DNA from 4 places in the Lactobacillus delbrueckii subsp. jakobsenii ZN7a-9 genome. Region 4 is predicted to be linked to each of the others. Evidence: predicted binding sites of a transcription regulator. Region 4 holds the regulator's gene; each other region holds the start of a gene.

What was found. The regulator Rex, encoded in region 4, represses fermentation and respiration genes when NADH is low (regulators of the CRP and FNR family bind a similar motif). The targets are predictions, from matches to a motif close to TTGTGAANTANTTCACAA.
Region 1: a site for Rex is predicted at 2,317-2,334, ahead of LJ046_RS01420 (class II fumarate hydratase). Genes of this name have one in related genera too.
Region 2: a site for Rex is predicted at 5,451-5,468, ahead of LJ046_RS00130 (DUF3427 domain-containing protein). Genes of this name have one in related genera too.
Region 3: a site for Rex is predicted at 2,383-2,400, ahead of LJ046_RS09475 (DUF3427 domain-containing protein). Genes of this name have one in related genera too.

Annotation. Positions count from the first base shown of each region.
Region 1 covers NZ_CP018218.1:252,338-260,318, reverse strand. The annotation lists gene LJ046_RS01430 (DUF4430 domain-containing protein) at 1-249, shown strand, start outside; gene LJ046_RS01425 (IS4 family transposase) at 425-1,798, opposite strand; gene LJ046_RS01420 (class II fumarate hydratase) at 2,412-3,815, shown strand; gene LJ046_RS01415 (DASS family sodium-coupled anion symporter) at 3,841-5,259, shown strand; gene LJ046_RS01410 (C69 family dipeptidase) at 5,708-6,061, opposite strand; gene LJ046_RS01405 (IS607 family transposase) at 6,155-6,781, shown strand; partial or broken gene LJ046_RS01395 (RNA-guided endonuclease TnpB family protein) at 6,847-7,981, shown strand, end outside.
Region 2 covers NZ_CP018218.1:15,102-23,082, forward strand. The annotation lists partial or broken gene LJ046_RS00095 (glycogen/starch/alpha-glucan phosphorylase) at 1-159, opposite strand, end outside; gene LJ046_RS09905 (hypothetical protein) at 260-418, opposite strand; gene LJ046_RS00100 (hypothetical protein) at 435-962, opposite strand; tRNA gene LJ046_RS00105 (tRNA-Thr) at 1,536-1,608, opposite strand; gene LJ046_RS00110 (alpha-amylase family glycosyl hydrolase) at 1,712-3,001, opposite strand; gene LJ046_RS00115 (L-lactate MFS transporter) at 3,289-4,524, shown strand; gene LJ046_RS00120 (helix-turn-helix domain-containing protein) at 4,633-5,049, shown strand; gene LJ046_RS00125 (hypothetical protein) at 5,094-5,402, opposite strand; gene LJ046_RS00130 (DUF3427 domain-containing protein) at 5,541-7,981, shown strand, end outside.
Region 3 covers NZ_CP018218.1:1,841,674-1,849,654, reverse strand. The annotation lists gene LJ046_RS09475 (DUF3427 domain-containing protein) at 1-2,310, opposite strand, end outside; gene LJ046_RS09470 (hypothetical protein) at 2,449-2,757, shown strand; gene LJ046_RS09465 (helix-turn-helix domain-containing protein) at 2,802-3,218, opposite strand; gene LJ046_RS09460 (L-lactate MFS transporter) at 3,327-4,562, opposite strand; gene LJ046_RS09455 (alpha-amylase family glycosyl hydrolase) at 4,850-6,139, shown strand; tRNA gene LJ046_RS09450 (tRNA-Thr) at 6,243-6,315, shown strand; gene LJ046_RS09445 (hypothetical protein) at 6,889-7,416, shown strand; gene LJ046_RS10105 (hypothetical protein) at 7,433-7,591, shown strand; partial or broken gene LJ046_RS09440 (glycogen/starch/alpha-glucan phosphorylase) at 7,692-7,874, shown strand.
Region 4 covers NZ_CP018218.1:1,731,427-1,739,407, forward strand. The annotation lists gene mutS (DNA mismatch repair protein MutS) at 1-1,287, opposite strand, end outside; gene groL (chaperonin GroEL) at 1,426-3,039, opposite strand; gene groES (co-chaperone GroES) at 3,062-3,346, opposite strand; gene LJ046_RS08800 (redox-sensing transcriptional repressor Rex) at 3,502-4,188, opposite strand; gene LJ046_RS08805 (ABC-F family ATP-binding cassette domain-containing protein) at 4,481-6,397, shown strand; gene tsaD (tRNA (adenosine(37)-N6)-threonylcarbamoyltransferase complex transferase subunit TsaD) at 6,464-7,504, opposite strand; gene rimI (ribosomal protein S18-alanine N-acetyltransferase) at 7,507-7,981, opposite strand, start outside.

The DNA.
Region 1 (7,981 bases), 410 kb from region 4:
AAGTGGATGCGCGTTAAAAAGGGCGCCAACGCGTTTTCGATTTTAAAGCAAACGAACCTGAAGATTAGTTATATTCCGGGCCCCTCCGTTTACGTGAACGGCATTAACGGCCTCAAGGAAAATGACGTTAAGGCCGGTTCCGGTTGGATGTTCAGTGTTAACAAGAAATTTATTGACCATGCTGCAAACTTAACGAAGCTTAAGAGTGGGGACAACGTTCGTTGGTACTTTACAACGGAGGGGTATTAACTGATTAGATCCCGCTAATATTGATTCAAACAAAGCGACTGCTGCCAAAGGGCAATGTCATTAAGTTAAGGCATTGACTTTGAACAGGGAGCCGTTTTGAGACACTTATCTATGTTAGATAGGTGTCTTTTCTGTTTTTTGGGCATGACAAATAAGCAGTCAATTGACTGTCTTTTTACGAAATTCGATAGTTTAAATTAACAGAACCTTGAAACCGTAAAGGTCTTGGATATTTTCGGCCTTTTCGGACTGGATGATGATACGCTTCTATTTCTTCAATCATCTGCTTTGGGGCATCTTTCATGGACGTTGTATAATAGCGGTGAACTATGTTGGCTGCCTCTTTAAAGTCTATCTCATGAGGCCATTTCCTGTGAGCATCAGCTACCCGGCAAAGGGATATGATTCTGTTGACCACGTTAAACATAATCAGTTGAGAGTACAACTCGATTTCTTGAAATGTTGGTTTTTTCGAATGAAAACATACTGCACCGAGATCATACTTTAGCTTGCGAAATGAGCTTTCAATATCCCAGCGCAGATGATACAGTTTTTTCATTTCACTAAGCGGGAAGTCGTTCGAGCTTAGATTAGTAGCTAGTACTTCCCACTTGGTGCTTCCCGATTGTGGGTCGTTGATCTTAAGCTTAACGATTCTGCAGTGGACCGGACAAAAACTTTCAAAATCCCAGTGCGCTGTACGGTACTTGGGTGAATATTTGTCCTTATAGCGACGATTTGGGGCATTGATTTTGTGATACTCCGGATGAAGCTTCTTTTGCTTGGCGCTATTGGTGATGTTAAACGTCATCTCAAGATCACATTCTTGGTCGGGAAGAGCACTGATTTCCCGAATAGCACCTTTATCTTTAGTTCTGAGGCGAACAACATAGTTGCAGTTAGACAGTCGATTGCCATGCTTGAAAAGATTGAAGGATTCATAGCCACGATCCATCAGTACGATATAGCGGTGCTGAAGTCTTAAGTTCTGAAGCATGTGCACAGCCGCACTGCGTTCATCCATACCCTTTCGTGATTGCAATAAGCAGTCTAGGTAACAACAATTTGCGATATCGTAAAGGATATTGGCATGAATCAAGCAAGCACCTTTGGTCGTTAATTTATTATCGGCCGAAGGTGTTTTTCTTGTTTGAATATTGCATAGAAATGGTGAATGCTTATCATATGGCAAAGCAAAGTCACTACCATCGATTGCCAGCAGTCGATAGCCACGATATAAAGCAGGCTGTTTCAGAGTTGAATTGAATTCATACAGAATTACCTTGAACAATCTAGGGTTAACCTTAGCTTTCTGTTGTTCATAGGCCGATACAGTCATTCGCTCAGAGAACTTAGGAAATGCGTCAGCTAGCTCCTTATTTAAGCAGTTTCCTTGCATGCCAAGAGTGGTCTTAATGAATGTCTTAGCATCCAATTTTCTTTTACGCGTGAAATCTTTGCACGGATGATAAGCAAAGTAATTGATGCATTCGGCAGCCTTATCCGTTACAGAATCAAGCTGTCTAAAGACTTGATGTTTCTTAGTCATGAGAATACGCCACCTTTGATAAAATTTCTAATCAAAGATAGCGTAAAGCGATTTCAAAAATTAAGCAAAAAGAACACTCATCAAATTCTGATGAGTGTTCTAAGACGTTCTCCGTTCAGAGTCAATGTCTTAACTTAATGACATTGACCAATTGAGGATAGACCTTTTTCTTCCTTGTATTTTTGTGTTTGTGCCGGGGATGCAACTGCCCAAAATCCCTCATTTTTTAGCTATGCTCATTTTTCGCATTCTTCTTAAAACGATGAAAGCGTATTATTATAAGGAAAAACTGCCTGAACCACTTTTGGCTAATGAATATTTCACAAGTTACATTTTTCATTAACTTCCTGTAAAAAACAGGCTAAAATTTTTTTACTACGTCAAAATAAATTGCAAAGAGCTTCTGGCAACCGCTTACTTATCACTGAAAACTTTTACATTTTAACAAATTTGCTAAAAAATCCCCTAAATTTCAAAAAATAGACGGTCCTTGAAATTCTTTAAAAAACGACAAAAAGCTGTGTTATTTTTAACAAAATTCAAAAAAGCCGTTATATAATGCAATTAGTTAAGCAAGATTTTTGTAAAAGCTTTTTGTAAGGAGATTTGTAAGATGGCAGAACAAGAATACCGTATTGAATCAGACACGATCGGTGAAGTTAAGATTCCTAAGGAAGCTCTCTGGGGCCCGCAAACTGAAAGAAGCCGCAACAACTTCCCATCCGGCGAATTGATGCCATTGGCTATCATCCGTGCTTTCCTGCACTTGAAGAAGGCTGCTGCTGAATCAAACGTTGAAGTTGGCGACGAACCAGCTGAAAAGGGACAAGCAATCGAAGAAGCTATCGACCAATTGCTGGCACTTAGCGACGAAGACCTGCGCAAGCACTTCCCACTTCACGTATTGCAAACTGGTTCAGGTACTCAAACCAACATGAACGTCAACGAAGTTGTTGCCAACCTGGCTAACAAGCTTCACCCAGGCTTGAACATCCTGCCTAACGACGACGTTAACCGTGGCCAAAGCTCAAACGACACTTACCCAACTGCAATGAACATCGTTGCTGTTGAAGCTGTCGACAAGCTGGAACCAGCTATTGAACACTTGATTGACGAACTTAAGGTAAAGCAAAACAAGTACTGGAAGACTGTCAAGGTTGGCCGTACCCACCTGCAAGACGCTACTCCTTTGACTTTCGGCCAAGAAGTTTCCGGCTACATTTCAGCTTTGAAGCATGACCTGGCTTACATCCAAGAATTGAAGCCAAGCCTTTACGAATTGGCTATCGGTGGTACTGCCGTAGGTACTGGCTTGAACGCCGCTCCGGGCATGACTGAAGCTATCGCTGGCAAGCTGTCAGAAGTTTACGGCCACGAATTCAAGGTTGACACCAACAAGTTCTGGGGCCTGGCTCACCACTCAGCTTTGAGCGTAATGCACGGCGCCTTCAAGACTTTGGCCAACGACATGTTCAAGATTGCCCAAGACATCCGCTTCCTGGCTTCTGGCCCACGTGCCGGCTACGGTGAACTTAACATCCCAGCCAACGAACCAGGCTCATCAATCATGCCAGGTAAGGTTAACCCAACCCAGGCTGAAGCAGTAACCATGGCTGTAGCCCGCGTATTGGGTAACGACGTAACTATCAACTTCGCTGCCAGCCAAGGTAACTTCGAAATGAACGTCTTCAAGACTGTCATGATCGCTGCCTTCCTGGAATCAGCTGACATCCTGGCCGGCACTATTACTGGCTTCGCTGACAAGATGATCCACGGTTTGACTGTCAACGAACAAAGAATGGATGACCTGCTGGAAAACTCCCTGATGACTGTTACTGCTTTGTCACCAAAGATCGGCTACCATGAAGCTGCCGTAATCGCTCAAACTGCTCAACGTGAAGGCACTACCTTGAAGGAAGCTGCCCTGAAGAGCGGCAAGGTGACTGAAGAACAATACGATGAATGGATGGACTACATGGCCATGACCAACATCGACCGGACTAAGCCGGAAGAATAGTTTTTTTCAAAAAGCGGGAGAAAAAATGTTAACAAAAGTTAATTACAAAGGCTTCATCTGGCCTTTGATCATCGGGATTGGGCTCTTCCTGCTCACTCCTCTGCGCCCGGCGACCATCACCGTTGCCGGCTGGCATATGTTCGCCATCTTCCTGGCGACGATCATTGCCTGCATTACCAAGCCCCTGCCAATCGCCGGGGTATCCATCATCGCCTACGTGACCATCATCGGCCTGGGCCTGGCGCAAATGAAGCCAGCCCTGTCAGCCTTCGCTGACTCAACTCCATGGACCATCGCCATGGCCTACATGATTGCACGGGGCTTTACCAAGACTGGCTTGGGCCGGCGGATCGCCTTGATCTTCGTCCGGGCCTTCGGGAAAAAGACTTTGGGTCTGGCCTACTCCTTGTCCATGATCGACTTGGTCGTTTCACCAGCCACCCCAAGTAACACTGCCCGGTCTGGTGGTATCGTCCTGCCAATCATCGAATCCTTGTCCAACACTTTCGGTTCCAAGGTTTCTGATGGCACGGAAGACAAGATCGGTTCCTACCTGGTCTTCAACGAATTCCACGCCAACACGATCTCATCCAGCCTCTTCATGACTGCCTCAGCTCCTAACGTGGCCGCGGTTGGTCTGGCAGCGGCTAATGGGGTCAAGATTTCCTGGTTCGGCTGGGTAGCAGCCGCTATCGTGCCAGCCTTGATCTCCTTCATCTTAGTGCCAATTATCATCTACAAGATGTACCCGCCTAAGATTAAGGAAACTCCTAACGCCAAGGAATGGGCTGACGGCCAATTGAAGGAAATGGGCGCTATAAAGGCTTCTGAGAAGGTTATGATGGCAGTCTTCATCCTGGCCCTTGTCTTGTGGATGCTGTCCAGCTTCATCGGCTTGGACGCTACCTGGGTAGCCTTCCTGGCAACCGCGCTTTTGCTGGTAACCGGGGTGCTGACCACCAAGGACATGCTGAGCGAAACTGGTGCCTGGAACGTTGTCGTTTGGTTCTCAATCCTGATCTTCATGGCCAACCAACTGAGCCTTAAGGGCGGCGTGATTCCGTGGCTGCAGACTTCAATCAAGTCTGTCATCGGCGGCATGTCACCAGTTCTGGTCATGGCCATCCTGGTCCTGGTTTACTTCTACAGCCACTACCTCTTTGCCTCCGGCACGGCCCACGTTGTTGCCATGTACGCGCCTCTGCTCTTGATTGCCAAGAGTGCTGGCGTGCCGGTAATGTTCGCGGCTATCATGCTGGGCATGACTGGGGCGATCTTCCAGTCAACCACCCACTACTCATGTGGGCCGGCTACTGCCCTCTTCGCCCTAGGCTATGTCAAGCAGACTGACTGGTGGAAGATGTGCTTCGTTTTGGGTCTCTTCTACCTGGTAGTCTACGGCGGCATTGGCGGCTTGTGGATGAAGCTGATCGGCCTGTGGTAAAAAGGTTAAAAGCAAGTTTGCAAAGTGCTTGTAAGTAAAGTAAAAAGTTTGTAAGTGAAAAGGCAGCCCCGCTAAGGCTGCCTTTTTCGCGCGGTTAAAATATCGATGTTACTCTTCTTACTTGTTAAAATGCTTCTTGTTTACAGTTACTATGGAGATTACAGAAATAAAATTACTTGTTGAAAGTGAGCTTGGACTTGGTTACCGGAGCCAGCTTGTTGGAGTGGACGATCAAGCTATTGTTCATGGTCTGCCACTTCTTTTGAGCGTAGTCGGCATTTCTTCTGGTTCTGTTCTGTCAGATAGGCCGTCAGCTTGTCGCTTTGGGCCAGGTAGGCCTTGAGCTACTTAGTTACGGCCTTCTTAGTCGGGTTAACGTCCTTGTAGATCAGGTCCATCTTCTTGCCAGTTGAGCTGTCGATGAACTTCTTGTGCTTGTAGGCTTCAATTACCATGGCCGTAGTTTTGTAAGTCCAGTAGGCGGACTTGGTATTAGTCGGGTCCTAGTAGTTGCCGTCACGTCAACCTTGTACTGGCTTGGCGTGTCACTGATGTTGGTGTAGAAAGGCAGGTAGACGCTGTTAGCCGAGGAGGCCATGGCCAGCCACTGGATAGCCGCGTATTCCTTAGGCACATGCAGGATGTGGGATTCCACGTCAGTTGGCACGTTGATCGGCCGGTAGCCGCCCTTCCACTTGCCGTAGCTGGAGTACTTGGTCCCGGTGAAGTGGGAGGAAAGCACCTGGCCAACCTTGGCCGGACTAACCTTCTTGTCCGGCTTGAGGAAGAAGGTTGTGACTATTAAAAAGTATTAATTTCATCCAGTACTAAATAGTAATATTTCTTACCAATTCATGATATAATGCCGGTATCAAAAGATTGGAAGGAAGAAACGATGAGCGAATACATGTCCATATCAAAAGCAGCTGAATATCTTAACGTTGCCAAGTCAACTCTCCGCAATTGGGAAGCTGAAGGACTGATTACGCCGCTTAGAACTGCCTCCAATCAACGTCGCTACACTAAAGAAATGCTAGATGAAGTTCTGCAAGGAAATGTGAAGGCGTCTAAGCCTAAGAAGCTGCTAACCATCGGCTATTGCCGGGTTTCTTCTGGTCATCAAAAAGAAGACCTCCAAAGGCAGAAGGATGTAGTGTCCAGATATTGCGAAGTCAATGGCTATCAGTTTAAGATCATTCAAGATGTTGGATCTAGTCTCAACTATAAGAAAAAGGGCCTGACAGAGCTGATCAACATGATCTGCAAGAAGCAGTGCGAGCGAGTCGTGGTAAATTATCAAGACCGGCTTGTCCGTTTTGGCTTTGAAATGATTGAGACAATCTGTCAGGCAAACGATGTAGAGCTGGTTGTCATCAATCAGACAGATAACGTTGATCCAAATTCAGAACTTGTAGAAGATGTTTTATCTATAATCACTGTTTTCTCAGCTAAGCTGTATGGAAAGAGGTCGCATCAGAATGCAAGAGTCATCCAAGAAACTCTTCAGTCAAGCAGACAGTGAAAAAGACTCAGCCCAAGACAGTTAGAGTCTACTCCAAAAAGATAAGCGATGAAGAATTTGCCAGAATGTCCGACTTTTTTGAAAGATACGGCAGATGCCGGCATTTCTTTTTGAACCGCTACTGCGGCATCAAGTCGATGCTAGCGGTTAATAACTGGCAGGCTCTGCGCAACCAAGTTCGCAAGTGGGACAAGCCGGTTAAAGGCTCAAAAGGCAAGCTAGAAACAGTCTACAACTTTCAGACCAAGCACTGGGTAGGCGCTCTCCGTGAAGCATGTGCCAACATAAAAAGCATGTGCCAACATAAAAAGCATGTGGTCGAATCTGGCGAATCGCTTGAAGAAAGTGATCCAAGGAAATGAAAATCTTTCTGCTGATCAGCGCCACCTTCTGTTCTTTATTTTGAAATTTAAGAGCGCATGGCAAGCCGTTCTTCTTCACAAGCCAATTGAGCTGCCAGAAGAATACACTGAAGCTTTAACTGAAATAGAAGCTAAACTTACGGATAAGCAAATCAAGCAAGCGCACAGCTACCTGCGCCGGATTACGTACCGCTGCCACTACCGGGCACGCAAGTCGGGCAAGCTTGGCTCTAGCATGAAGTGTGACTTGAATTGGGCATTTGAAGGAAATACTTTTTCATTCAGTTCCGATGTGCCTAGAAAGCAGTTTTCTGTAGAGATGACCAGTTCGTGGAATTATCCACGCACCGGCGATATCACCGTGGTGCTTGACCGCATCAAGCAGCGCCTTGAAGTTCATAAGCTGATCTCTAGCAAGCGTTACAGCAATGATTCAAAGAAGGCAATCGGCATTGACAAGGGGCTTGCCACCCTGCTTTCCTGCAGCAGCGGCAATGAATATGGTGAAAACTTCAGCAAGCTTGCCAATGCCATCGTTGACAAATACGGCAAGCGAAACGCAAATCGCCAGCCATATGTGAGTTTGCGCTGGCAGCTCAATCAGCAGCTTGAGCAACTGGAGAAGGCAAACCAACCTTTGTCTAAGACTGCTTTGAGGAAGAAAATAAAACTGCTTGGCAAGCTTAAGAATCTGGAGCAGAACAATATCGGCAGAAAGTCGTATGACAAGAGCTACCGCTCAGCGCAAGAAACTGTCAGAAGCTTTATCAACCATGCGATAAACAGGATGATCGAGACAGAGCATCCGGCGGTCATTGCTAAGGAAGACTTGACATTC
Region 2 (7,981 bases), 180 kb from region 4:
AGCCAGAACCAAGAATTCTTCGTTGTCCTTCAGGAAGTCATTATACAGGGCCCGGCCTTCGCTGACGCAGCAAGGAATCGTCCCGTCAATCAAGGCGTCAACCGTCTTCTTCATGACTGGGTTGCTTTCGTAGAGGTCACGTGGGTGGTAGGAGTGGTCTTCATTTTGGCAAAGCGGCCGGTGAGTTTGACGGCGTAGAGAATATTCCCCATCCCCTGCCCTTTCAGATAGGCTTCAAGTTCCGGCAAAGAGAAGCCGCTCACCTTTTGGCCAGGACTTTTTGGGTCAAAGTGGACTCAGGCAAAGGGCGTTTTGACGTCACCGGATAAGGCTTCGATGGTCCCGTCAAAGCGTCAAAGAGGCCAGCGACCAGCATGACTAGGGTGCCGTGCTGGAAAAGTTTTGGATCCTTACGCATTTTTCCCTCCTATAAATTAGTAATCAAGTTCACCGGCATGGTGAATCTGCTGGTGGTGCTTCAAGTTAAAGCCGAGGGCATCCAGGGCGTGGCTATTCTGCTGGTAGGTCAAGGCGAAGAGGTTGATTAGGCCGTCGTCAGTGTTCAGCTCGTAAACGAAGGTAGATTCGTTATCGGGGATAAAGAGGGACTGGCGGCTTTCCAGGGTGTCGTCTTCTGAGAAAGTGTAGTCATCGATCACCCCTTGCAGAAGCAGGCAGCTTTCCTCTTTTTTACAGCCAGCAGGGATGGCTTGGTAGACCGCGTCTTGGTTGCGGCGGTTATAGATGACATCGACGTCAAAGTTTTCCCGGAGGTCAGCACTAGTGATAAAGAGGCGGTGCAGCTGCCGGGCCTGCTGGTAGAAGGAGCGCCAGAAGGCAGCTTTTTCCTCCCCGCATAAGCCAGCAAGTTTTTCAGAGATGCTATAGTCCAGGATTTCACTGGGGTCAATCTCCAGATCTTCCAGGTAGTCGTTGTCGTATTCATTGTTGTAGTCGGTCATTTTTATCACCCTGCCCTTTCTTAAATTACATAGTTATGCTTTAAAGGCTTTTTGTCAATCCTAAATGTGTAAAGTCCGCGAAAAAATAGGAAAAAGGCGAAAAAAGACATGATCTTTTATTAAAAGAATCATGTCGTAAAAAGCGGTTAGCTTTTTAAAGAAAGAGGCTAGTTCTTGCGCTTCTTGTCGATTGCGAGACCAAGCAGGGCGGTCAGGGCCATTACGCCGAGGCCGAGGACTGACAGAGCACGGAACTTGTCAGTTGCTTCACCGGTCTGAGACAATTTGGCTTAAGCATCTACTGCCTTGCTAATTGCCCGGGTCACAAGCTTTGGATTTATACTGCTTGTGCATCCCTACCGCACCCTTGTTTACTGTCTCCTCATAAGCCCCGCCTTTAGCAGATTCTGCCAGGTGGTCAGCCAAGTATTAGTTGAGTAGTAGCAGTCATCAACCAGCAACAAGGGCAAAAATCAGAACATCACTAAATGCCAGGGTAAAATCATTTCGTGCCAAATTTTGGCGCAAAAAAGTCCGCTGCCTTCTTGCAGCGGACTTCTTTGATACTCTGAGTGCCAATTATTGGAATCGAACCAATGACCTTCTCTTTACGAGGGAGATGCTCTACCAACTGAGCTAAATTGGCAATTTATCAACTCTTTCATTATAGCAAACAATCTGCTTTTGTCAAAAAAAAATTCGCCAATTTTCGCAAAAAATCTGTCTCCCTCAGACTGCTTTCTCAGCCCTTATTTCTCAATAATGGTAATCTCGCCGATCCGCATGACTCCTTCATAAACCTGGACGCTGCTGCCATCATAAAGGTTCTTGTAGATCCCCTCTGGCAGCTGGGTCGGAATCGCCTGCTTCTTGCCGGTCGTATTAAACAAGCCGATCAACTGCTCTTCTTCTCCACCTTCACCCAGGCTGTGGACAGCTTCCAAGACACCCTTTCTGACCTCTTTAGCCTCATAGCTGCCCTCAGCCATGATTGGCAGCTGCTTGATTTCATGCATCTTCTTTAAGAGGTCCGTCAAATCAATATCGCCGTTCCAGTCAACCGGGTCATTATCAAACAGGGTCACGTGGTGGGCATCCCCCTTTTCTTCCCCATTGTAGGCCAGCATAGCCCCCTTCATGAAGTAGATGAAGGCCGTCATTGCCCGCAAGGCCGCCGGATCATCGATCATCCCGTGCGCCCGGACCACGTCATGATTTTCCAAAAAGTGCGCCTTGACATAGTTTTCCGGGTAGACCCCTTCTTGCCGGTTCAGGCCAGCCAGGTAGTCAGTCAGATCCTTTTGCCCCAGCAGTGCTGCCCGCAAATCTGGGTAGATGTCATAATCATAGGTCATGTCAAAAGCCTGATAGAGCTCAGAATCTGACCCACCGACTGCCTCCTTGCTTCTCAAGAAGCGGATAAAGTCCGGGGCACCAGATTCAGCCAGCCAAATAGCCCCTGGCCGCACCTTAGCCACTTCTTCTCTGGCATACTTCCAAAAGTCCACCGGCACCATCGGGGCCACGTCGCAGCGGAAACCGTCCACATACTTGGCCCACATGACCAAAGTCTCTGCCTGGTACTTCCAGAGGTCCTTGTGGCTGTAGTCTAAGTCGATAACGTCGCTCCAGTCGCCCACCTTGTTGCCAAAGCTGCCATCCTTCTTGTGGTAGAACCAGTCCGAGTGCTCCTTAGCCAGGACTGAGTCTGGGGAAGTGTGGTTGTAGACGCAGTCGATGATGATCTTCATCCCCTTGGCGTGAACGTCATCGCACAGGCGCTTGAAGTCCTCCATAGTCCCGTATTCCGGGTTGATAGCCCGGTAGTCGGAAATTGCGTAGGGTGAACCCAGGCTCCCCTTCCGCTTCTCTTTGCCTGACGGCTGGATCGGCAAAAGCCAGATGATGTCCGTCCCCAAGTCCTTGATCCGGTTCAAATCCTTCCGAACCCCTTCGAAGTTGCCCTCTGGCGAGTAGTTTCTGACAAAAATGCTGTAAATCATTTGCTTGCGCAAGTCAATCTTGGTATCGCTAGCCATTTTTTCCTCCTTGGCCTGTGGCCGTTTTTTCTCACCCTTCTATCTTAGCCGTTTTCCTAAGCGCTTTCACTTTTTTCCGGTCATGTTACCGGTAACTCTTTTGCAAAAAACAACCCTAGATCTAGTAGTATGGTTAGCGGTTCCAACTCAAGATCTTAAAAATTTTGCCTTGCCCTTACATTGCTGACATGATATCCTTAACACATCGAATGATATTGACCCTATTTAATAATATTGTTCGTGTATTGTTACAAAGTCCAAAGATTTATAAGGAGAATATCTGAACAATGAAGACTAATCGTTACATTGTTGCTTTGGCGGGGGTCATGCTGCATCTGATGATCGGCTCAGTATACGCTTGGAGCGTCTACACTAAGCCAATCGCGGCACAGACCGGCTGGAGCGAATCATCAGTTGCATTTGCATTTAGTTTGGCCATCTTCTTCTTGGGGATGTCCGCGGCTTTCATGGGCCGCCTGGTCGAAAAATTCGGCCCGACCTTGACTGGGACTGTTTCCGCCATCCTTTACGGGAGCGGGATCGCCTTGACTGGCCTGGCTGTTCAAAGCCAGCAGCTCTGGCTCTTGTACGCTTCATACGGCGTCATCGCTGGTCTGGGCCTGGGTGCCGGCTACGTCACCCCGATCTCAACCATCATCAAGTGGTTCCCGGATAGACGGGGTTTGGCTACTGGCCTGGCCATCATGGGCTTCGGATTTGCCGCTCTTTTAACCAGCCCGGTCGCCCAATTCCTGATGTCAAGCGTTGGCTTGTCCAATACCTTCTACATCTTGGGTGCCGGCTACTTCTTGATTATGATCGTATCTGCCCAGTTTATTAAGCGGCCAACTACTGAAGATCTGGCCAACTTCAAGAGTGAAGACAAGGAAGCTGTTTCCTTGACTGGCGGCCTGCAAATGACGGCCAACCAAGCACTGAAGGCCAAGGCCTTCTACCTGCTCTGGTTCATGTTCTTTATCAGCATCACCTGCGGGATCTCCCTGGTCTCCGCTGCTTCACCAATGGCCCAGGAACTGACTGGGATGAGCGCGGCTACTGCCGCTGTCATGGTCGGCATCATCGGCCTCTTCAACGGCTTTGGCCGGCTGGTTTGGGCAACCTTGTCCGACTACATTGGCCGGCCTTTGACCTACAGCTTGATCTTTGTCGTTGACATGGCCATGTTCGTGATCTTGATCTTCACCCACTCACCATTCATCTTCGCTGTAGCCCTCAGCCTTTTGATGTCGTGCTACGGGGCCGGCTTCTCAGTTATTCCGGCTTACCTGGGCGACGTCTTTGGCACTAAAGAACTCGGCGCCATCCACGGCTCCATCTTGACTGCCTGGGCGGCAGCCGGCATGGTTGGCCCGCTCCTGCTCTCCTTCACCCACGAAGTTTTGAAGAGCTACTACGTGACCTTGGCCGCCTTCATCATCCTGGCCGGCCTGGCCCTCTGCGTCTCCTTCCTAGTTCAGCGCGAATTTGCCAAGCTGACCGACCTGGCTGACAAATTAGATTAATGACTTTTCAAGTTCCTGCTGACGCGGGAACTTTTTCTTTCCCCGCGAGCTTTTAAGCTGGCTAGAGGCTATAATATTATCGAAGAGAGATTGATGAGGGGGAAAAACATGATGCTTCCAAGCAAGCTGCGCGACCTGCGCAAGAAGAATGGCTTAAGCCAAAAAGAATTAGCGGAAAAATTAATGACCACACAAGCCAAGGTGGCCAGCTGGGAAAACGGCGACAGCGTGCCCGACATATCATACATCGCCAAACTGACGGTTTTATACGACGTGTCAGCTGACTACCTGCTGAAAGACGGCAAGCAAGAAGGGCAGACCATCGAACCAGGCGAAGAGATGGACCGGCCGAACACTAAGCGCCTGGGCAGGATCAACAGCATCTACTGGACTATCGTCATTGCTGTCTACCTGCTGGCCAGCATCGCGACCGGCCGCTGGTCCACCAGCTGGGTCCTCTTTATTTTAGGAGGCGCCATCTGGCTCATCGGGGCTGGTTTTCACTGGATCAATTCGACTAAATAAGAAAGGAGCTGCTTCTTAACTAGAAGTCAGCTCCTTTTGCTTTCTTATAAATTGTTGGATGACATGATGTAAAAAGTCAATAAGACAGAAACCGCAAAATACAAGGCCGCCGCCAGTAAGTAGGCCAGAAAAATATTGACCCCGTGCTTGGCAAAAGTCACTCCTAACAAGTCAATCCCGCAAAGCAGGGCGAAATCAGCAAGCGAAGCCCCAAACTTGGCCTGGCCAAAATGGCTCAGCAGCAGGCCAATGATGACCGCGGCTGCAATACAGATACTCCACAGCCGGCTGGTCTTAGGCGGATAAGCGCTAATGGCCCGCTCTTTAAGATGTTGCATGTAATTCTTCATCATTTTTCCCCCTTAGTAAAAAATCTTGCTATAAGCATATCATAGTCTTTTTTGTGAGAGCAATAACAAAAAGACATAATTTAGCAAATTTCCCCGAACCTGATACAATTAAGGCAAAACACTTCAGAAAGCAGGAAAAGCATGCTGAAAGACGGTATTTATGAACAAATCCTTAACCAAGAAATCCTGGACCAGCTGGAAAAAATCGACCCAAAAACCAGGAATTATCAACTGGAACAGCTAAACGCTGATGACTCCCGCCATCTCTTGACCATCTACCTCTCCCAGGTCATCCGGTCGGGCCTGCACTACCTCCGCGACAGCTTCAAGTCCGGTGAAGACAAGGCTGCCCTCATCGCCCAGATCCGCCTGGCCAACTCCATCGTCGACCAGGTCGCCCAGCATACCGGCGAAGCCGACTACGAAGACCTGCAGATCCTGGAACAAGGCGAAGTCCTGACCTCCATCTACCACAAGCTGACCCAGTCCCAGAAGATTACCCCCATCCGGCCCCAGACTTCCATAGTGGAGAATGCCCTTTTTACCGGCAGTAAAAATGAGCCCAGCATGCTCAGCGAAATCAAGAAGGAAATCGCCTCTTCTGACCAGGTCGACTTGCTCGTTTCCTTTATTAAGTGGTCGGCCATCCGCCCCCTTTTAGGAGATTTGGAGGCTTTTTGCCAAAAAGCCGGCCACCAGCTGCGGGTGATCGCGACAACCTATACCCAGGCAACTGACTACAAGGCTATCCTGACCTTGAGCCAGCTGCCCAACACTACAGTCAAGATCAACTACGAGACCGACCACGCCCGCCTGCATGCCAAATCCTATCTTTTTAAAAGAGAGACTGGCTTCTCCACCGCCTACATCGGTTCCTCCAACCTCTCCAGCGCTGCCTTGACCACGGGCCTGGAATGGAATGTCAAGGTTACTGAGCAGGAGTCTTTTGACATCGTCAATAAATTTGCCGTTTCCTTTGAAAGCTACTGGAACGACCCCTCTTTTGAAACTTTTGACCCGGATCAGGAAGACTGCCGGAAGAAACTGCAGATAGAACTCAACCGGCATAAGGCAAACACCTTCCACCTGGAAACCAGCATCCGGCCCTACAACTACCAGCAGGAGATCCTGGACCGGCTGCAGGCTGAGCGGGAAGTTTACGGCCATTATAAAAATCTCCTCGTTGCCGCCACCGGGGTGGGGAAAACCGTTATCGCCGCCTTTGACTTCAAGCGCTACTTGGCAGAGCATCCCCATGCCCGCCTCCTCTTCGTCGCTCACCGGCAGGAAATCCTGGAGCAGAGTCTGCAAAAGTTCCGCGAGGTCCTCAACGACTTCAACTTCGGCCACTTACTGGTCGGCCAGTACAAGACTGATGATATCAGCCAGCTTTTCGTCTCCATCCAGTCCTTTAACTCAGAAAAAATGGCTGACCTCTTGCCAAGCGACTACTACGACTTCATCATCATCGACGAATTCCACCACGCCGCGGCCAAGTCCTACCAAAAGCTGCTCAGCCACTTCAAGCCCAAGATCCTTCTGGGCCTGACCGCGACCCCTGACCGGATGGACGGACAGGATATCTTGCAGTACTTTGACGGCAATATTGCCGCCGAAATGCTGTTAGGCGAGGCTATCGACCGCCAGCTCCTCTGCCCCTTCCAGTATTTCGGGGTCACCGACAATGTTGACTACTCCGGCATGAAATGGAGCCGGGGCCAATACGAGGTCAGCGAACTGGAAAATGTCTATACGGCTAACGACGCCCGGGCCAAGTTGATTTTGCGCAGCCTGGACAAGTACAGCAACAATTTGGAAGACATCAAGGGCTTAGGCTTCTGCGTCAGCGTCAAGCACGCCGAGTTCATGGCCGCTGCCTTCAATCAGGCCGGCATCCCTTCCGCTGCTTTGTCTGGCCAGACTGCCCAGGCTGACCGCCAGCAGGCTAAGGAGGATTTGACCTCCGGCAAGCTCAAGTTTATTTTTGTCGTTGACCTCTATAACGAAGGAGTCGACATCCCAGCCGTCAACACCATCCTCTTTCTACGGCCAACCCAGAGCCCGACCATCTTCCTCCAGCAACTGGGCCGGGGTCTCCGCTTCAGCCCGGGCAAGGATTGCTTGACAGTCCTGGACTTCATCGGCCAGGCCAACCGCCACTATAACTATGAGGCCAAGTTCAAGGCCCTGACCGGACCAGGCCATGCCCTGCCATATGAAATCAGAGATGGCTTCCCGCACCTGCCGGCAGCCTGCTATCTGGAGCTTGAGCCCGTTGCCAAAAAGTACATCCTGGACAACCTTGGCCAGAACACGGCTAACAAAAAGGGCTTGACCCAGCGCGTGAAGACTTTTAGCGAAGACACGGGCCTGGAATTAAACTTGGCCAACTTCCTCAAGGCTTATGACATGAGTCTTTATGACTTCTACCACGCCAGCGGGTCACGTTCACTTTTCCGTTTGAAAAAATGGGCCGGACTGATTACTGACGACCGGGATGTGGAAAACCAGGTCTACCAGAAGTTCAGTAGCTTTTTCCACATCGATTCCAAAAGGCTCCTGGACTACTGGCTGGCTTACCT
Region 3 (7,981 bases), 110 kb from region 4:
TGAACGTGACCCGCTGGCGTGGTAGAAGTCATAAAGACTCATGTCATAAGCCTTGAGGAAGTTGGCCAAGTTTAATTCCAGGCCCGTGTCTTCGCTAAAAGTCTTCACGCGCTGGGTCAAGCCCTTTTTGTTAGCCGTGTTCTGGCCAAGGTTGTCCAGGATGTACTTTTTGGCAACGGGCTCAAGCTCCAGATAGCAGGCTGCCGGCAGGTGCGGGAAGCCATCTCTGATTTCATATGGCAGGGCATGGCCTGGTCCGGTCAGGGCCTTGAACTTGGCCTCATAGTTATAGTGGCGGTTGGCCTGGCCGATGAAGTCCAGGACTGTCAAGCAATCCTTGCCCGGGCTGAAGCGGAGACCCCGGCCCAGTTGCTGGAGGAAGATGGTCGGGCTCTGGGTTGGCCGTAGAAAGAGGATGGTGTTGACGGCTGGGATGTCGACTCCTTCGTTATAGAGGTCAACGACAAAAATAAACTTGAGCTTGCCGGAGGTCAAATCCTCCTTAGCCTGCTGGCGGTCAGCCTGGGCAGTCTGGCCAGACAAAGCAGCGGAAGGGATGCCGGCCTGATTGAAGGCAGCGGCCATGAACTCGGCGTGCTTGACGCTGACGCAGAAGCCTAAGCCCTTGATGTCTTCCAAATTGTTGCTGTACTTGTCCAGGCTGCGCAAAATCAACTTGGCCCGGGCGTCGTTAGCCGTATAGACATTTTCCAGTTCGCTGACCTCGTATTGGCCCCGGCTCCATTTCATGCCGGAGTAGTCAACATTGTCGGTGACCCCGAAATACTGGAAGGGGCAGAGGAGCTGGCGGTCGATAGCCTCGCCTAACAGCATTTCGGCGGCAATATTGCCGTCAAAGTACTGCAAGATATCCTGTCCGTCCATCCGGTCAGGGGTCGCGGTCAGGCCCAGAAGGATCTTGGGCTTGAAGTGGCTGAGCAGCTTTTGGTAGGACTTGGCCGCGGCGTGGTGGAATTCGTCGATGATGATGAAGTCGTAGTAGTCGCTTGGCAAGAGGTCAGCCATTTTTTCTGAGTTAAAGGACTGGATGGAGACGAAAAGCTGGCTGATATCATCAGTCTTGTACTGGCCGACCAGTAAGTGGCCGAAGTTGAAGTCGTTGAGGACCTCGCGGAACTTTTGCAGACTCTGCTCCAGGATTTCCTGCCGGTGAGCGACGAAGAGGAGGCGGGCATGGGGATGCTCTGCCAAGTAGCGCTTGAAGTCAAAGGCGGCGATAACGGTTTTCCCCACCCCGGTGGCGGCAACGAGGAGATTTTTATAATGGCCGTAAACTTCCCGCTCAGCCTGCAGCCGGTCCAGGATCTCCTGCTGGTAGTTGTAGGGCCGGATGCTGGTTTCCAGGTGGAAGGTGTTTGCCTTATGCCGGTTGAGTTCTATCTGCAGTTTCTTCCGGCAGTCTTCCTGATCCGGGTCAAAAGTTTCAAAAGAGGGGTCGTTCCAGTAGCTTTCAAAGGAAACGGCAAATTTATTGACGATGTCAAAAGACTCCTGCTCAGTAACCTTGACATTCCATTCCAGGCCCGTGGTCAAGGCAGCGCTGGAGAGGTTGGAGGAACCGATGTAGGCGGTGGAGAAGCCAGTCTCTCTTTTAAAAAGATAGGATTTGGCATGCAGGCGGGCGTGGTCGGTCTCGTAGTTGATCTTGACTGTAGTGTTGGGCAGCTGGCTCAAGGTCAGGATAGCCTTGTAGTCAGTTGCCTGGGTATAGGTTGTCGCGATCACCCGCAGCTGGTGGCCGGCTTTTTGGCAAAAAGCCTCCAAATCTCCTAAAAGGGGGCGGATGGCCGACCACTTAATAAAGGAAACGAGCAAGTCGACCTGGTCAGAAGAGGCGATTTCCTTCTTGATTTCGCTGAGCATGCTGGGCTCATTTTTACTGCCGGTAAAAAGGGCATTCTCCACTATGGAAGTCTGGGGCCGGATGGGGGTAATCTTCTGGGACTGGGTCAGCTTGTGGTAGATGGAGGTCAGGACTTCGCCTTGTTCCAGGATCTGCAGGTCTTCGTAGTCGGCTTCGCCGGTATGCTGGGCGACCTGGTCGACGATGGAGTTGGCCAGGCGGATCTGGGCGATGAGGGCAGCCTTGTCTTCACCGGACTTGAAGCTGTCGCGGAGGTAGTGCAGGCCCGACCGGATGACCTGGGAGAGGTAGATGGTCAAGAGATGGCGGGAGTCATCAGCGTTTAGCTGTTCCAGTTGATAATTCCTGGTTTTTGGGTCGATTTTTTCCAGCTGGTCCAGGATTTCTTGGTTAAGGATTTGTTCATAAATACCGTCTTTCAGCATGCTTTTCCTGCTTTCTGAAGTGTTTTGCCTTAATTGTATCAGGTTCGGGGAAATTTGCTAAATTATGTCTTTTTGTTATTGCTCTCACAAAAAAGACTATGATATGCTTATAGCAAGATTTTTTACTAAGGGGGAAAAATGATGAAGAATTACATGCAACATCTTAAAGAGCGGGCCATTAGCGCTTATCCGCCTAAGACCAGCCGGCTGTGGAGTATCTGTATTGCAGCCGCGGTCATCATTGGCCTGCTGCTGAGCCATTTTGGCCAGGCCAAGTTTGGGGCTTCGCTTGCTGATTTCGCCCTGCTTTGCGGGATTGACTTGTTAGGAGTGACTTTTGCCAAGCACGGGGTCAATATTTTTCTGGCCTACTTACTGGCGGCGGCCTTGTATTTTGCGGTTTCTGTCTTATTGACTTTTTACATCATGTCATCCAACAATTTATAAGAAAGCAAAAGGAGCTGACTTCTAGTTAAGAAGCAGCTCCTTTCTTATTTAGTCGAATTGATCCAGTGAAAACCAGCCCCGATGAGCCAGATGGCGCCTCCTAAAATAAAGAGGACCCAGCTGGTGGACCAGCGGCCGGTCGCGATGCTGGCCAGCAGGTAGACAGCAATGACGATAGTCCAGTAGATGCTGTTGATCCTGCCCAGGCGCTTAGTGTTCGGCCGGTCCATCTCTTCGCCTGGTTCGATGGTCTGCCCTTCTTGCTTGCCGTCTTTCAGCAGGTAGTCAGCTGACACGTCGTATAAAACCGTCAGTTTGGCGATGTATGATATGTCGGGCACGCTGTCGCCGTTTTCCCAGCTGGCCACCTTGGCTTGTGTGGTCATTAATTTTTCCGCTAATTCTTTTTGGCTTAAGCCATTCTTCTTGCGCAGGTCGCGCAGCTTGCTTGGAAGCATCATGTTTTTCCCCCTCATCAATCTCTCTTCGATAATATTATAGCCTCTAGCCAGCTTAAAAGCTCGCGGGGAAAGAAAAAGTTCCCGCGTCAGCAGGAACTTGAAAAGTCATTAATCTAATTTGTCAGCCAGGTCGGTCAGCTTGGCAAATTCGCGCTGAACTAGGAAGGAGACGCAGAGGGCCAGGCCGGCCAGGATGATGAAGGCGGCCAAGGTCACGTAGTAGCTCTTCAAAACTTCGTGGGTGAAGGAGAGCAGGAGCGGGCCAACCATGCCGGCTGCCGCCCAGGCAGTCAAGATGGAGCCGTGGATGGCGCCGAGTTCTTTAGTGCCAAAGACGTCGCCCAGGTAAGCCGGAATAACTGAGAAGCCGGCCCCGTAGCACGACATCAAAAGGCTGAGGGCTACAGCGAAGATGAATGGTGAGTGGGTGAAGATCAAGATCACGAACATGGCCATGTCAACGACAAAGATCAAGCTGTAGGTCAAAGGCCGGCCAATGTAGTCGGACAAGGTTGCCCAAACCAGCCGGCCAAAGCCGTTGAAGAGGCCGATGATGCCGACCATGACAGCGGCAGTAGCCGCGCTCATCCCAGTCAGTTCCTGGGCCATTGGTGAAGCAGCGGAGACCAGGGAGATCCCGCAGGTGATGCTGATAAAGAACATGAACCAGAGCAGGTAGAAGGCCTTGGCCTTCAGTGCTTGGTTGGCCGTCATTTGCAGGCCGCCAGTCAAGGAAACAGCTTCCTTGTCTTCACTCTTGAAGTTGGCCAGATCTTCAGTAGTTGGCCGCTTAATAAACTGGGCAGATACGATCATAATCAAGAAGTAGCCGGCACCCAAGATGTAGAAGGTATTGGACAAGCCAACGCTTGACATCAGGAATTGGGCGACCGGGCTGGTTAAAAGAGCGGCAAATCCGAAGCCCATGATGGCCAGGCCAGTAGCCAAACCCCGTCTATCCGGGAACCACTTGATGATGGTTGAGATCGGGGTGACGTAGCCGGCACCCAGGCCCAGACCAGCGATGACGCCGTATGAAGCGTACAAGAGCCAGAGCTGCTGGCTTTGAACAGCCAGGCCAGTCAAGGCGATCCCGCTCCCGTAAAGGATGGCGGAAACAGTCCCAGTCAAGGTCGGGCCGAATTTTTCGACCAGGCGGCCCATGAAAGCCGCGGACATCCCCAAGAAGAAGATGGCCAAACTAAATGCAAATGCAACTGATGATTCGCTCCAGCCGGTCTGTGCCGCGATTGGCTTAGTGTAGACGCTCCAAGCGTATACTGAGCCGATCATCAGATGCAGCATGACCCCCGCCAAAGCAACAATGTAACGATTAGTCTTCATTGTTCAGATATTCTCCTTATAAATCTTTGGACTTTGTAACAATACACGAACAATATTATTAAATAGGGTCAATATCATTCGATGTGTTAAGGATATCATGTCAGCAATGTAAGGGCAAGGCAAAATTTTTAAGATCTTGAGTTGGAACCGCTAACCATACTACTAGATCTAGGGTTGTTTTTTGCAAAAGAGTTACCGGTAACATGACCGGAAAAAAGTGAAAGCGCTTAGGAAAACGGCTAAGATAGAAGGGTGAGAAAAAACGGCCACAGGCCAAGGAGGAAAAAATGGCTAGCGATACCAAGATTGACTTGCGCAAGCAAATGATTTACAGCATTTTTGTCAGAAACTACTCGCCAGAGGGCAACTTCGAAGGGGTTCGGAAGGATTTGAACCGGATCAAGGACTTGGGGACGGACATCATCTGGCTTTTGCCGATCCAGCCGTCAGGCAAAGAGAAGCGGAAGGGGAGCCTGGGTTCACCCTACGCAATTTCCGACTACCGGGCTATCAACCCGGAATACGGGACTATGGAGGACTTCAAGCGCCTGTGCGATGACGTTCACGCCAAGGGGATGAAGATCATCATCGACTGCGTCTACAACCACACTTCCCCAGACTCAGTCCTGGCTAAGGAGCACTCGGACTGGTTCTACCACAAGAAGGATGGCAGCTTTGGCAACAAGGTGGGCGACTGGAGCGACGTTATCGACTTAGACTACAGCCACAAGGACCTCTGGAAGTACCAGGCAGAGACTTTGGTCATGTGGGCCAAGTATGTGGACGGTTTCCGCTGCGACGTGGCCCCGATGGTGCCGGTGGACTTTTGGAAGTATGCCAGAGAAGAAGTGGCTAAGGTGCGGCCAGGGGCTATTTGGCTGGCTGAATCTGGTGCCCCGGACTTTATCCGCTTCTTGAGAAGCAAGGAGGCAGTCGGTGGGTCAGATTCTGAGCTCTATCAGGCTTTTGACATGACCTATGATTATGACATCTACCCAGATTTGCGGGCAGCACTGCTGGGGCAAAAGGATCTGACTGACTACCTGGCTGGCCTGAACCGGCAAGAAGGGGTCTACCCGGAAAACTATGTCAAGGCGCACTTTTTGGAAAATCATGACGTGGTCCGGGCGCACGGGATGATCGATGATCCGGCGGCCTTGCGGGCAATGACGGCCTTCATCTACTTCATGAAGGGGGCTATGCTGGCCTACAATGGGGAAGAAAAGGGGGATGCCCACCACGTGACCCTGTTTGATAATGACCCGGTTGACTGGAACGGCGATATTGATTTGACGGACCTCTTAAAGAAGATGCATGAAATCAAGCAGCTGCCAATCATGGCTGAGGGCAGCTATGAGGCTAAAGAGGTCAGAAAGGGTGTCTTGGAAGCTGTCCACAGCCTGGGTGAAGGTGGAGAAGAAGAGCAGTTGATCGGCTTGTTTAATACGACCGGCAAGAAGCAGGCGATTCCGACCCAGCTGCCAGAGGGGATCTACAAGAACCTTTATGATGGCAGCAGCGTCCAGGTTTATGAAGGAGTCATGCGGATCGGCGAGATTACCATTATTGAGAAATAAGGGCTGAGAAAGCAGTCTGAGGGAGACAGATTTTTTGCGAAAATTGGCGAATTTTTTTTTGACAAAAGCAGATTGTTTGCTATAATGAAAGAGTTGATAAATTGCCAATTTAGCTCAGTTGGTAGAGCATCTCCCTCGTAAAGAGAAGGTCATTGGTTCGATTCCAATAATTGGCACTCAGAGTATCAAAGAAGTCCGCTGCAAGAAGGCAGCGGACTTTTTTGCGCCAAAATTTGGCACGAAATGATTTTACCCTGGCATTTAGTGATGTTCTGATTTTTGCCCTTGTTGCTGGTTGATGACTGCTACTACTCAACTAATACTTGGCTGACCACCTGGCAGAATCTGCTAAAGGCGGGGCTTATGAGGAGACAGTAAACAAGGGTGCGGTAGGGATGCACAAGCAGTATAAATCCAAAGCTTGTGACCCGGGCAATTAGCAAGGCAGTAGATGCTTAAGCCAAATTGTCTCAGACCGGTGAAGCAACTGACAAGTTCCGTGCTCTGTCAGTCCTCGGCCTCGGCGTAATGGCCCTGACCGCCCTGCTTGGTCTCGCAATCGACAAGAAGCGCAAGAACTAGCCTCTTTCTTTAAAAAGCTAACCGCTTTTTACGACATGATTCTTTTAATAAAAGATCATGTCTTTTTTCGCCTTTTTCCTATTTTTTCGCGGACTTTACACATTTAGGATTGACAAAAAGCCTTTAAAGCATAACTATGTAATTTAAGAAAGGGCAGGGTGATAAAAATGACCGACTACAACAATGAATACGACAACGACTACCTGGAAGATCTGGAGATTGACCCCAGTGAAATCCTGGACTATAGCATCTCTGAAAAACTTGCTGGCTTATGCGGGGAGGAAAAAGCTGCCTTCTGGCGCTCCTTCTACCAGCAGGCCCGGCAGCTGCACCGCCTCTTTATCACTAGTGCTGACCTCCGGGAAAACTTTGACGTCGATGTCATCTATAACCGCCGCAACCAAGACGCGGTCTACCAAGCCATCCCTGCTGGCTGTAAAAAAGAGGAAAGCTGCCTGCTTCTGCAAGGGGTGATCGATGACTACACTTTCTCAGAAGACGACACCCTGGAAAGCCGCCAGTCCCTCTTTATCCCCGATAACGAATCTACCTTCGTTTACGAGCTGAACACTGACGACGGCCTAATCAACCTCTTCGCCTTGACCTACCAGCAGAATAGCCACGCCCTGGATGCCCTCGGCTTTAACTTGAAGCACCACCAGCAGATTCACCATGCCGGTGAACTTGATTACTAATTTATAGGAGGGAAAAATGCGTAAGGATCCAAAACTTTTCCAGCACGGCACCCTAGTCATGCTGGTCGCTGGCCTCTTTGACGCTTTGACGGGACCATCGAAGCCTTATCCGGTGACGTCAAAACGCCCTTTGCCTGAGTCCACTTTGACCCAAAAAGTCCTGGCCAAAAGGTGAGCGGCTTCTCTTTGCCGGAACTTGAAGCCTATCTGAAAGGGCAGGGGATGGGGAATATTCTCTACGCCGTCAAACTCACCGGCCGCTTTGCCAAAATGAAGACCACTCCTACCACCCACGTGACCTCTACGAAAGCAACCCAGTCATGAAGAAGACGGTTGACGCCTTGATTGACGGGACGATTCCTTGCTGCGTCAGCGAAGGCCGGGCCCTGTATAATGACTTCCTGAAGGACAACGAAGAATTCTTGGTTCTGGCTGACTTTGAAGCCTACTTGAAGGCCTAGAAGCTGGTTGAAAAGGTTGTGACTGTTAAAAAGTATTAATTTCATCCAGTACTAAATAGTAATATTTCTTATCAATTCCTGATATAATGCCGGTATCAAAAGAT
Region 4 (7,981 bases):
TTCTCTGTACTTGTCCAGGTCCTCGCTGACCCCGGCCCGGATAATGCCGCCGTCTTTAGCCGAAATCGGCGGCTGGTCAACTAAGCAGTTAGTGATACTCTCAGCAAGTTCACTTTGCGGGTCGATCCCCTGCCCGTATTTTTCCAGGTCTGGATTGCCCGATTCGGCCAGGGCCTGGATGATCAGCTTGGTCGCCTCGAGGCTTTTCGCCAGTTGCAAGAGCTCACGGGGGTTGACATTGCCAAAAGCCACCCGGCCGCTCAACCGTTCCAGGTCATAGACTCCCTTCAAGGAGTCAACGATATTTTCCCTGGTAAAGTAGTCGTCCAACAGGGCTTGCACCATCTGCTGGCGCTGCTTAATCCGGTCTAAAGACAAGAGCGGCCGGCTCAGCCACTGCTTTAAAAGCCGGCCCCCCATAGCCGTGGTGGTCTTGTCCAAAACCCAGAATAAAGAGCCCTGCTTCCTGCCAGTCGTGGCTGACTGGGTCAGTTCCAGATTCCGCTGGACAGTGTTGGCCATCTGTAAATACTGGCCGATTTCAAAGCTTTCCGCCACTTGCAGGTGAGCTAGGCTCCGCTTCTGCGTGGCCAAAAGGTAAACGACCAGCTGGCGGACGGCGGCTTTTTCCATAGAGTCAGTCAGTTTCTGCTGGACATAGGAAATTTCCGCATGCTCGCCTTCCAGTTCTGCCGGTTCAGACACGGTGATGTTGGCCTTTTGCAGTCTGTCCCGGTCGCTGGCGCTAAGGTTGCCAGCAAAAACGACTTCCCGGGTTCTCAAAGACAGGAGCTCGTTGACCACCTCGGCGTAGTGCTTGACGTGGGTGGCAAAAATCTCCCCGGTCGACAGGTCGCTGTAAGCCAGACCATAGCCGCCAGCCTTTTCAACCACGCTGGTCAGGTAGTTGCTTTCCTGGCTGTCGTCTGGCCCCTGGGCCATCTTGGTGCCGGGAGTAACCAGCTGGATGATCCCCCGCTTGACCATCCCCTTGGCCTTCTTCGGGTCTTCCAATTGCTCGCAGATGGCCACCTTGTAGCCTTTTTCCACTAAAGTGTTGACATAAGAATCAACCGCCATGTGGGGCACCCCGGCCATGGGAATCGGGTTTTCCGACTTATTTGACCGGTGAGTCAGGGTCAACTCTAAAATCTGTGATCCCTTGATGGCATCGTCTTCATAGAGTTCGTAAAAATCTCCCACCCGGTAGAAGAGAAAGGCATCCGGGTACTGGTCTTTAATCTGGTAATATTGCTCCATCATTGGAGTCGTGGCTTTTCTTGGCATAAAAACTCCCTCGCTTATCGTATGCTTTCAATTATACAGCATTTCGCCGGCCTGCTTGCCTTGTCTGCACGCAAAAAGAGCCCAGCCAAAGCTGGACCCTTCTTACAGTAATTCTTGTGTGTGTTAATTTTCAGTATTTTACATCATGCCTGGTTGAGCTGGAGCAGCTTCTGGCTTGTCTTCCGGAATTTCTGCCACAACTGCTTCAGTGGTCAGCAAGAGGCCGGCGATTGAAGCGGCATTTTGCAGGGCTGACCGGGTCACCTTGGTTGGGTCGATGATCCCTTCGTCAATCATGTTGACGTACTTGTCTTCAGCAGCGTTGTAGCCGACTTCCGGGTCAACCTTGCGCAGGTGGTCAACAACGACTGAGCCTTCTTGGCCGGCGTTTTCAGCGATTTGGCGAACTGGGGCAGTCAAGGCACGGGCCACGATGTTGATCCCGGTTTGTTCGTCAGCAGTGTCACCCTTGATTGCCTTAACAGCTTCTTCAACGTTAACCAAAGCAGTACCACCACCAGCTACGTAGCCTTCTTCAACAGCGGCACGGGTAGCGTTCAAGGCGTCTTCTACCCGGTAGCGGCGTTCCTTGAGTTCAGTTTCAGTAGCAGCACCGACGTGGATTACGGCTACGCCGCCAGTCAGCTTGGCCAGACGTTCTTGCAGCTTCTTCTTGTCGAAGTCAGAAGAAGTGTCTTCGATTTGCTTTCTGATGGTGTCAACCCGTTCTTGGATGGCTTCCTTAGCGCCAGAGCCGTCAACGATAGTAGTTGAGTCCTTGGTGATAGTTACCCGGCGAGCTTGACCCAATTGGCTGAGCTGGGTGTCCTTGAGTTCCAGGCCCAGGTCTTCAGAGATTACCGTACCGCCAGTCAAAGCAGCGATGTCAGCCAGTTGTTCCTTGCGGCGGTCACCAAAGCCAGGAGCCTTAACAGCAACAACGTTGAAGGTACCGCGGATCTTGTTCAAAACAAGAGTTGGCAAAGCTTCGCCAGTCACGTCATCAGCGATGATTAGGAGTGAGCGGCCTTGTTGCACGATTTCCTGCAACATTGGCAAAATGTCCTGGATGTTGGAAATCTTCTTGTCAGTGATCAAGATGTATGGGTTTTCCAAGTCAGCTTCCATCTTGTCGTTGTCCGTTACCATGTATTGGGACAGGTAGCCGCGGTCGAATTGCATCCCTTCAACCACGCTCAGTTCAGTTTCGATCCCGCGGGAGTCTTCAATGGTGATAACACCGTCCTTGCCGACCTTTTCCATGGCTTCAGCGATCAAGTCGCCGATTTCCTTTGAAGCACTTGAGATTGAAGCAACTTGGGCAATTTGGTCCCGGCTGGAAACTTCGTGGCTGTTCTTGTGCAATTGGTCAACGGCTGCTTGGGTGGCCTTTTCAATCCCGCGGCGAATGCCAACTGGGTTAGCCCCGGCAACCACGTTCTTCATCCCTTCTTGCACGATGGCTTGGGTCAAAACAGTGGCCGTGGTCGTACCATCACCAGCGATGTCGTTGGTCTTTGAAGCAGCTTCAGCAACCAGCTTGGCCCCCATGTTTTCGTAGTGGTCTTCCAGTTCAATTGCCTTGGCGATAGTCACGCCGTCGTTGGTAATCGTTGGGGCGCCGTAGCTTTGTTCCAAAACAACGTTTCTGCCCTTAGGCCCCAAGGTCGTCTTGACCGTGTTGGCCAGCTTGTTAACCCCGTTTAAAAGTGAACGTCTTGCGTCTTCTGAAAACTTGATGTCTTTTGCCATTTTTTAATTCACCCTCCTTAAATTACTTAATAATTGCCAAAATGTCTTTTTCATGAAGGACTAAGTATTCCTTGCCTTCGTACTTGACCTTAGTGCCAGAATACTTATCGTATAAAACTTCATCGCCCTCTTGGACGGTCATAGGAAGCTTGCTACCATCTTCCGCGTACAGGCCGCCGCCTACGGCAACAACCTTGCCTTGGGTTGGCTTTTCCTTAGCGTTGGAAGCAAGTACGATACCACCAACAGTTTGTTCTTCAACTTCTTTAACTTCAACGATCACGCGATCTCCAATTGGTTGTAACACGTTATTCCCTCCTAAAATTAATTGTCTTTAGAAATTCTTTAGCACTCATCTTGATCAAGTGCTAACTTACAACTATGATAATAATACCTTTTTTCCAAAAAGGCAAGAGAAAAATAGCACTTTTTAGTCGAGAGTGCTAAAAAGTGCTGTTTTCCTTATTTATTCGTGTTGTTCATGGCCTTTTTCCGCTCTTCCAGCTGCTTTTTGATCATTTCGTCAGAGTCAAGGAAGTAGATCAAAGTCTGCAATTCGGTAGCCAGGTCGACGTTTTGGATCCGGACCCCGTTTGGGGCGGACAGGCGGATCGGGGTAAAGTTCATGATCCCCTTGATCCCGGCTTCGATCATTTCATCAGCCGTCTTCTGGGCCGTCGCCTGGGGAACGGTCAAGATAGCGATCCGGATCTGCTGGTCAGCGATCTGCTGCTTCATTTCATCCATTGAGTAAACCGGGACCCCCTGGGTGATCTTGCCGGTGATTTCCGGGTTGATGTCGAAGGCGCAGGAAATTCTGATATTGTTGCTGCGCTTGAAGTTGTAGTTCAAAAGGGCATGACCCAGGTTGCCGACCCCGACCAGGGCAACATTGGTCAAAGTGTCCTGGTTGAGGATCTTCTTAAAGAAGCTGAGCAGGTTCTTGACGTCATAGCCGTAACCCCGCTTGCCCAGGGCACCGAAGTAAGAAAAGTCCCGGCGGATTGAAGCGCTGTCGACTTGAACGGCTTCCGCCAGTTCAGTTGAAGAAACCTTGTCTTTGCCTTCATCATTCAAAAGCAGCAAGTAGCGGTAATATAGCGGCAATCTTTTGGCAGTAGCCTTGGGAATTCTAAATTTGTTGTTCATAAAAAGATGCCTCCAGTTTTTATTTTGTGAATGTGAATCTCTAATCAATCTTCTACTATGATACCCATTTTTACCAGTCCTTGGCAAGTCGTATTTTCACAATATTTGCCGTATAATCCTTTTTATTGAACTTTTTCACAAATTGATTAAGAGATCAGCGCTTCCGGCATTTTCTTTAAAGAAAAAGGAAAAATAAAAGGAGGGAAAAAAGAAGCGGAAAAGAAAGGGAAAATCAGCCTGGCTGGCGGCAGGCAAGCCTTTTGCATGGTACAATGTTTCAAGGTGAAGAAATATGATAATAGCACAAGGACACAATTTGGAGCAACGCTTCGGAGCTGCTCCTATATTCAGCAAGGTAAACTTTTCAATTGAGAACAATGCCCGGATCGGCCTGGTCGGGCCAAACGGGGCCGGGAAAACGACCCTTTTAAAGATCATGACCGGCCGCCAGGAAGCCAGCCAGGGGGAATTTACCGTCAACAAGGGGATCGAGATTGGCTACATCGCCCAGGAGCACGACTTTGACGAAGAGAAGTCGATCTGGGAAGAGATGCTGACGGTCTTCCAGCCCTTGATCGACCAGGGCCAGCAGCTGGAGAAGCTGCAGTACGCCATCGCCGACCATCCGGAAGACGAAGAGCTTCTGCGCCGCCTGGACCAGGCCCAGTATAATTTTGAACAAGCCGGCGGCTATACCTACCAGGCCGAAATCAAGAGCATGCTCAACGGCTTCAACTTCCCGGAAGCGACCTGGAACAAGCAGATTGCCAGCCTGTCCGGCGGGGAAAAGACCCGGCTCAGCTTCGTCAAGCTCCTTTTAAAGAAGCCCCCGCTCCTGCTTTTGGACGAACCGACCAACTACCTGGACCTGGATACTTTGGACTGGCTGGAAGCCTTTCTTAAGAACTACCCTGGCGCCATCCTGACGGTTTCCCACGACCAGTACTTCTTAGACCACCTGGCTACGCAGATTTTTGAACTCCAGCATGGGGAACTGACTGTCTTTAAGGGCAACTACAGCCAGTACCTGGCGCAAAGAGAACTGCGCGACCAGCAGCAAGAAGCCGCTTATGAAAAGCAGCAGGAAGAGATCAAGCGAGAAGAAGAGTTCATCCAAAAGAACATCGTCCGCGCCTCCACCACCAAGCAGGCCCAAAGCCGGCGCAAGGCCCTGGAGAAGATGGAACTGGTCGACCCGCCAAAGCACAAGTCAAAAGTCCGGATCAAGTTTGACAGCGCCCGGCCGTCAGGCAAGGAAGTCTTGATCTTGAAGGACCTGGCCGTTGGCTATCCAGACAAGACCATGCTTAAGGACATCTCCTTCCAGATCAATAAGGGTGACCGGGTGGCCATCATTGGCCAAAACGGGATCGGCAAGTCCACCCTTTTAAAGACTGTCATGAAACAACTGCCGGTTAAGAGCGGGGCAATCAAGTACGGGGCCAGCCTGGATATCGGCTACTATGACCAGGAACTGCAGGGATTAGACTATTCTAAGACCGTGATCGATACCATCTGGGACCGGCACAAAGACATGAACGAAAAGGACATCCGGTCCATCCTAGCCAGCTTTTTGTTCACGGCCAAGGACATTGACAAGCAGGTCAGCCAGCTGTCCGGGGGGCAAAGAGCCCGCTTGACCCTGACCGTCTTGTCCATGGAACACAACAACTTCCTTTTGATGGACGAACCGACCAACCACTTGGACCTGGACGCCAAGGAAGTTTTGGAAAAAGCTTTGGCCGATTACGACGGCACCCTCCTCTTCGTTTCCCACGACCGCTACTTCATCAACAAACTGGCCAACAAGATCGTCGTCGCTAAAGACGGCCAGGCCAAAATCTATGAAGGCAACTACACTTACTACTTGAACGAAAAGGCCAAGGAAGAAGCCGCTGCTCAAGAAACAGCCGCGCAGGAAGCGCCAGTCGTCAAGGCAGTCAGCGAAAGCAAGTTCTCCTACCAGGAGCAGAAAAAGCGGGACTCGGAAAAGCGGAAACTGGAGCGGCAGGTCGCCCAGGCAGAAAAGGACCTGGAAGAGCTGGAAGCAAAAGAACAAGAGATCCAGGAAGCAATGGCTGACCCGGCAATCGCCGCCGACTTCAGCAAGCTGGGGCCTCTCCAGGAAGAATTGACCGCTGTCCAGGAAAAGATCAGCCAAGTTAGCCAGGCTTGGGAAGATGCCTCCTTGGCCTTGGAAGAATTTTAATTTTAGGCAAAGGAAAAGCAAGTCCGTTACTGGACTTGCTTTTTTGTTGCATTTTCGTCTTGCTTTTTACTTGTAATCCTCAGCGTAAGGCAGTTCCATTGACGGGTCCGCGTCCAAGGTCAAGTCGGCAAAATTACCGGCCAGGTACTGGTTGTAAGCGGCAGCCCCGATCATGGCCGCGTTGTCCCCGCAGAGCTTAAGCGGCGGCAGGATAACCTTCGGTGCCTTTTCCAAAGCAGCGATCTCCTTGTTCATCCGCTCTCTTAAGCCCAGGTTGGCGGCAACCCCGCCCCCCATGATGAAGGTCTTGGGCTGGTACTGCCGGATGGCCCGCATGGTCTTTTCAGCCAAAACGTCCACCACGGCCGCCTGGAAGCTGGCCGCCAGGTCATACTTGTCTAATTCCTGCCCCAATTGGTCAGCATGATGGCAGGTGTTGATAAAGGCACTCTTGAGGCCTGAGAAGGAGAAGTCGTAATTATCTTCATCGATCATGGCTCTAGGGAAGCCGAAAGTATCCTTACCCTGGTGGGCCCACTGGTCGATCGTCTTGCCGGCCGGGTAGTTGACCCCCAGGACCCGGCCAATCTTGTCGTAAGCTTCTCCGGCCGCGTCATCGCGGGTGTCGCCCACGATTTCAAAGTGGGTCGGGTCTTTCAGCACAACAATTTCGGTGTGGCCGCCGGAAACCTGCAGGGCCAAGGCCGGATACTCAACCGGTTCAACCAGCTGGGCAGCTGAAATGTGGCCCATGATATGGTCTACCCCAATCAAAGGCAGGCCGGTCGCCATGGAGGCCGCCTTGGCCGCGTTGATCCCGATCAAAAGGGCTCCGACCAGGCCTGGCCCGTGGGTTACGGCGATGGCATCCAGATCTTCCCAGCTGACCTTGGCTTCTTCCAGGGCTTCCCGGGTAATCTGGGTAATCACTTCGATATGGTGGCGGCTGGCCACTTCCGGCACAACCCCGCCAAAACGGGCATGGCTCTTGATTTGGGTAGACACGACCAGGCTTTCGACCTCTGACCCGTTCTTGACCACGGCAGTCGAAGTCTCGTCACAGGAGCTTTCAAAAGCTAAAACGCGAATGTCTTTCTTTTCCTTCACAGTCAGTTCTTCTTTCTTAGATGGCAGATCATGTTCAAACCGTCGCTGTCCGGACGGTCATCATTATCGTAGTAGTTCTTGTGGACAAAATTGTCTTCAAAGCCAAGCTGCCGGTAGAGCTCTTGGGCCTTCTTGTTTTCGACCCGCACTTCCAAGGTGACCGCTTTAAGGTCAGCCGACTTGGCCAAGTCTAAAACCGTCTGAACCAGGTAGCTCCCGATCCCCTGCCCCTGCTCTTTCGGCATCACCGCCAAAAAAGTGATGTGGGCTTTAGAGAGACTGAAGCGGCAGCCGATGGCTCCGACCAAAAAATCCCTCTTAAGCAAGAGCAAGTATAAGGAATCCCGGCGACGCAATTCTTCGGCAAAGACTTCCCCGTCCCAGGGCAGGCGGCCGGCATAAACTTCCTTTTCCAGCAAAAGGAGGCGGGCAAGCTCGCCTGCCTCCGCCTTCTTTAAGCAGTATTCATGGCCGCTG